2 regions of the Cytobacillus sp. IB215665 genome follow, and region 2 is predicted to be linked to the other one. Evidence: riboswitches for the same ligand, from Rfam matches in the RefSeq annotation. Region 2 holds a riboswitch; the other holds the start of a gene.
What was found. Region 2 has a riboswitch for thiamine pyrophosphate ahead of thiC (phosphomethylpyrimidine synthase ThiC). Riboswitches for the same ligand answer to the same signal wherever they lie in the genome.

Region 1: another riboswitch for thiamine pyrophosphate. It lies ahead of tenI (thiazole tautomerase TenI); the one in region 2 lies ahead of thiC (phosphomethylpyrimidine synthase ThiC).

Annotation. Positions count from the first base shown of each region.
Region 1 covers NZ_JAXBME010000003.1:411,030-414,247, reverse strand. Annotated here, with positions in the region: gene SLH52_RS06155 (hypothetical protein) at 1-200, shown strand, start outside; gene SLH52_RS06150 (YbjQ family protein) at 181-495, shown strand; TPP riboswitch at 865-971, shown strand; gene tenI (thiazole tautomerase TenI) at 1,367-1,984, shown strand; gene thiO (glycine oxidase ThiO) at 1,981-3,090, shown strand.
Region 2 covers NZ_JAXBME010000012.1:100,947-104,164, reverse strand. Annotated here, with positions in the region: gene SLH52_RS14920 (hypothetical protein) at 1-152, shown strand, start outside; gene thiC (phosphomethylpyrimidine synthase ThiC) at 259-2,025, opposite strand; TPP riboswitch at 2,203-2,317, opposite strand; gene SLH52_RS14910 (DUF1798 family protein) at 2,392-2,760, opposite strand; gene SLH52_RS14905 (hypothetical protein) at 2,867-3,076, opposite strand.

The DNA.
Region 1 (3,218 bases), on a different contig from region 2:
CAAAAACAAAGTATGTGTTAGTTTTCATTATTGTTTGTTTTCAACTTCTCGGATATGTCTACCTATTTATCAATGTGAAAATAGCTCTACTTCTTTTAGGTAGCGCGTTTGTAATTTTTTTGTTGTTATTCATTTTGTTATTTATTGACCGTTTAAAAGAGAAGAAGGAGGAAGATCAAGATGATCTTAGTAACTACTGATTTTGTCCCAGGGAAAGAGATTAAACAATTAATAGGATTTGTTAGAGGAAATACTGTGCAAACGAAGCACATTGGTAAAGATATCATGGCAGGGCTTAAGACACTTGTTGGAGGAGAAATTAAAGAATATACAGAAGTCATGGATGAGGCTCGGCAGCGAGCGATTAGCAGGATGGTAGAAGATGCGAAAAGTAAAGGGGCGAATGCCATTATATGTTTACGCTTAGAAACCTCTAATGTGATGACAGGTGCATCTGAAATCATAGCATTTGGAACAGCTGTAGTAGTTGAATAGTTTGTTTATTTCGTGAAATATGTTGCTTTTACTATATTAGCACAGTTTCATCAGGGTTTATGAATCTCCTTCGTTATAAAGAGAATTAGGTGCTATGATATTCCTTTTGTGAAAAAGCAGTTATTCAATTAACTGTTGCTTTTCTTAAAATGATCTAAACACAAATATAACTAAATTTCAGGGTATCTCTTTTTCTCGAAAGACTATAAAAAATTCTATACGTTTTAAAAAGCTGAGAGTCATGTTATTCACTTAACTGTCATATATATTAATTGAGAAATCTAGTACATGTGTTATACTATGAAAAGGAATAACTAAAGGCTCTCTTCGGAAACTTTGTAGTGAACTATGAGACAGCCTAACTAAATATATTAACACTAGGGGAGTCTGATTGAAGACTGAGATGGAATCTTGTTTCCAGACCCTTTGAACCTGATCTGGCTGACACCAGCGTAGGGAAGTGGACAACATGTGATAATGACTTTGTCTTCATGCTTAATTTATGAATTAGGTATGAGACATATTATTCATGAATTGGATTAATAACGTCAAATATTCATGCATTCGATACATGTAAACCCACTCTTACGCAAGAGTGGGTTTTTTAGTTGCTTATGTTTATGACTGTTGAAGGCTACATGTACATTTCAATATTGTTATTTTCTTATTTGACGATCGCGTCTTTTGAGATAGGGCACTAATTATAGTATATGGGTAATTCTCAATATCGATGAGCTGTTTGGATTGCTGAGTAAATTTACGTTAGTACATCTCTCATCTTTATATGTGCGACCGTTTATTAGGGAGTAATGTCTAGAGCTGAATAAACTAAGCTCAAATACTTGACTAAATTTATTTACAAGGAGGTCTTATGGCAAACAAAGAGCTACATATTGTTTCAACTGGGATACAATCAATCAACACGTTTGTTTCGATTATTAGTGAGATTCATCCTTTTGCAACTGCTATACACTTACGTGAAAAACAAATGTCAGCGAGAGACTTATATCAAATGATTAATCAACTAATACAACGAAGTGTACCACTTAATAAGATAGTCATAAATGACCGAATTGATGTTGCTTCAGTTGCTGAAGTTGGTGGTGTTCAGCTAGCATATCATAGCTTATCGGTAAGCGATGTGAAAAGGGTATTTCCAAAGCTTCGCATAGGGAAGTCTGTTCATTCATTAGAAGAGGCTGTTGAAGCAGAACTGCAAGGGGCTGATTATGTGATGTATGGTCATATTTATCCTACCTCCTCCAAAAAAGGAGTGATAGCTAAAGGGGTTGATAGTGTCAAAGAATTTAAAAAACAGCTATCGATACCTTTAATCGCCATTGGAGGAATTAAACCAATTCATATTCCTGAACTGATAGATAGAGGAGTAGATGGAGTGGCAGTATTGTCAGGTGTATTATTAGCCCAAACGCCTATAGAAGCAGTAAAAGAATATTCAAAAATGTTATCGAAAGAGATGATTACATGAAGAAAACGTATGATGCCATCGTTATTGGTGGGGGCATAAATGGTGGTTCAATCGCTTATCATCTAGCAAAGCGAGGGCACCATGTGCTGGTCATTGAGAAAGATCAATTAGGTAGTAAATCTTCTGGTGCTGCTGCAGGGATGTTAGCAGCTCAAGCGGAATTAACTGAGGATGGGCCATTGTTTCAATTAGCTAAAAAAAGCAGGAGCATGTTTCCTACAACGATCGAGGAATTAGAAAGCAAATCGAACGTCCATATTGGATATGTGAACAAAGGAATGCTCAAGATTGCAATAAGTGAAGAAGAGGAGCAGCAATTAAAACAAATTATTCAACTGCAAAAAAATATTGGAGAACAAACTGAATATTTAACATCTGAAGAAGTGAGAGCAAATGAACCTTCACTGTCTTCAATTGTCAGAGGAGCTATGAGTATACCTAAAGATGGTCAAGTGTCTGCTTATGATTTAACGATTGCATTTTTTAGGGCAGCAAGGGTGCTAGGAGCTATGATCAAAGAGGAAACGAATGTTTATTCATTAATCATAAAAAACGATAAAATCCAAGGTGTTGTTACAAACGAGGGTGAATTCCATTCCGAAAGGGTTATTGTAGCTAGCGGTGCTTGGACGGACATGGTTATCAAGCAAACTGGGTTGTCATTGCCTAGCTATCCGGTAAAAGGGGAATGTTTATCTGTCAAGACTGACAAACCTTTGTTAACACAAACAATCTTTTCTCACCATTGTTACCTAGTTCCAAAAAAGGGTGGAAGAATAATTATTGGAGCAACAATGTACCCAAATACTTTCAATACGACAGTATCTACGGGTTCCATTTGTAGTCTAATAGAAAAAGCTTCGATCATTTTACCAGAAATCATCAACACTCAATTTGAAAAAGCATGGTCAGGCATTCGTCCTCAAACTCATGATGGTATGCCTTTATTAGGGGAGCATCCACATGTGATGGGCTTAATTATAGCTACAGGGCATTATCGAAATGGGATTTTGTTAGCCCCTATAACTGGCAAAGTTACTGCTGATTTAGTTGAAGGAATCGACCATGATTATGAGTTAATGCAGCATTTTCGAATTGATCGTTAAATGCTTGGTTTTTTAAATGTAGGTTCTTTTTCCGTATGCTTTGTTGTTGAGATATACAGCTAGCTTACGTAAACAGATTGGATGTTGTACGCCAATCAACAACGGTTTTAGAAAATATGAAAATAACA
Region 2 (3,218 bases):
ATTTTAATCATAAACGAAAAGGTTATAAAAACACCAAACATAAATTCGGACAAAATGTAGCAGCAAAACATAAAGAAGAAGCAGAATTTGCAATCGAAACAGTAGCTACGAGGAAAGAACGTCCAGTTTCAATTCATGTTGAAAAGGAGTAAGTTTTGTTAGAAATATTCTGTGGAAATAAGAGTATTTAATGAAAGTTCATAGTAAAAACAAGTGAGAAGTAAGCGCTATTCGCTTACTTCTCACTATATAGAAGATTTAGCCGTAAATATTGGACCCTGTTTGCGTAAATTCCTCTGCCTTTTGCTTCATTCCTTCTTCTATCACTTCAGACTCATTTTTACCTTGGTCTTTTGCCATATCTCGAATATCTTGAGATATTCTCATTGAACAAAACTTAGGTCCACACATTGAGCAAAAATGGGCTGTTTTAGCACCTTCGGCAGGCAATGTTTCATCGTGATATTCACGTGCTCGCTCTGGGTCTAACGAAAGGTTAAATTGATCGTGCCACCTAAATTCAAAGCGTGCCTTAGAAAGTGCATCATCTCGTTTTTGAGCACCTGGATGTCCTTTCGCAAGATCTGCTGCATGCGCGGCAATTTTGTAAGCAATAACTCCTTCGCGAACATCTTCTTTGTTCGGTAAGCCTAGGTGTTCTTTAGGTGTTACGTAGCAAAGCATCGCCGTTCCAAACCAGCCAATCATTGCAGCACCTATTGCAGAAGTAATATGGTCATAGCCAGGCGCAATGTCTGTCGTTAATGGTCCTAGTGTGTAAAATGGCGCATCATGACAAACTTCTTGTTGTTTATCCACATTTTCTTTTATAAGATGCATCGGAACATGACCAGGTCCTTCAATCATCACTTGAACATCATGCTTCCAAGCAATTTTCGTTAATTCACCCAATGTTTCCAATTCTGCAAACTGCGCTTCATCATTTGCATCAGCAATGGAACCTGGACGGAGACCATCACCTAAAGAAACTGATATATCATATGTTTTCAAGATTTCACAAATATCTTCAAAATGAGTATATAGAAAGTTTTCTTCATGGTGTGCTAAGCACCACTGCGCTAAAATGGAACCACCTCTAGAAACAATTCCTGTCGTACGCTTTGCAGTCATTGGTATATATCTCAATAGTACCCCTGAATGAATCGTAAAGTAATCTACACCTTGTTCAGCCTGCTCAATTAATGTGTCACGATATACTTCCCACGTTAAGTCTTCTGCAATGCCGTTTACTTTTTCAAGCGCTTGATAAATAGGAACTGTTCCGACTGGAACTGGTGCATTTCTAATAATCCATTCTCTCGTTGTATGTATATTTTTCCCTGTAGACAAATCCATCATCGTATCTGCACCCCAACGAATAGCCCATGTCATTTTTTCTACTTCCTCATCGATGGATGACGAGACGGCGGAATTGCCAATATTCGCATTAATTTTCACATGGAAGTTTTTCCCTATAATCATCGGTTCACTTTCTGGGTGATTAATATTTGCTGGAATGATCGCACGTCCACTAGCTACTTCATCTCGCACAAACTCTGGGCTCATATTTTCACGTATAGCAATAAATTCCATTTCAGGGGTTATTATACCCTTTCTTGCATAGTGCAATTGTGTAACGCATCCACCACTTTTTGCTCGTAGAGGCTGCTTATTAATATGTGGAAACTGTTCAAGGTTTGAACGAGGATCTGATTCTAAATATCCATTATCCTCTGGTTTTATTTCACGGCCTTCATACTGTTCTACATCATTTCGTTTAATAATCCAGTCATCTCGTAGCTTTGGAAGACCCCTTCTTATGTCAACATCATATGCAACGTCTGTATACGGTCCGCTCGTATCGTATACTCTCACAGGCTCATTTTCTTCCTCGCCAAAAGTGCCACTAGTAGGGTGAAGCTCAATTTCTCTCATCGGAACTTTTACGTCAGCTTGATGCCCTTGTACATAAACCTTCTTGCTACATGGAAATGTCATATTTTGTGCAATACTTTCTTTTGTCATTTGAAAATTCCTCCTCAATAATATGAATGAATCAACTGTCAGATAGTCGGTCTGAATAAAGTGTACATATTCCAACTACCTTATGAAGTTGCTAACCCATACCAACTAAAAAAGGGTTCTCAAAATTGAGAACCCTTTTGTTGAAAGTAATTTATGACATAGCTAAAGTAACAATAAGCTGGTCGAATTCTACTTCCCTACGCTGGTATGAGCCAGATCAGGTTCTAAGAGTCAAAGAACTTTAACGCGTTCTTCTCTCAGTCCAAGCTATTGGACCCCCCTAGTAGTGAACATATGTTGTTATCGTTAATACTATAACACAATTAATATTGTTGTGAATAGAGAAAAAAGAAATTATACAATTTATTATTTTTCTTTAAGTTCACTTATCATCGCATTCAATAAATAATCAACTGATTGATGTAGGTTTAACAAACGCTTCCCTTTACCTTCATTATAAAAAACTTGAACAGACAATGTTTGTAAATTTTCAATAGTCGATTCAATTTGCAATGGATAAATATACTTAGGGTTTTGTTCATTAATCCATTGGAAAGCATTGGTTTTCCACATATCAAGAATTTTATTAACTTCATTAGCAAACGGATATACCTCACGATAAAAATCAACTTCAACATGAGTAAGCTCTTTTCTTTGCTCCAGTATACCTATGCATTTATTATTAAATGTCTTTAACATGTTTGTTAATTTTATTAATTTTTCGTAATTTTCCATATTATTTTCTCCAATTAATCTACTTAAGTTCCAATAATATTATATCAATTTAATGGATTGATTGAAAGGATAGCGAGGGAATCTTTTGCTGAACTTCTATGTGGGATTAGAGTGCAATGTCGATGATGTTATGGTCATATATATTTTCTATTTTATGAAGGTTATTGGATATAGTTTTAATATTCCTTTGTTGTTGCTCAACATATACACCTATGTGTTCTTCAACATGATTAACGAGCTTTTGATCTATTAATTCAAGATACTCAAGCAATTCATCAAACACCGAATTCTGCAATTCTTTATTGGTCAATTCCATTTATCTTCTTCCTCCTCGTCAGTATATTTAACTTACATTACAATCATTGAGCTAAACATATCTTCATTTGACTTATACGTTATAGTTTCGTGATGTTAAGCTCTACACCTCCACGATTGACAAAACTAGAAGTAATTCAACA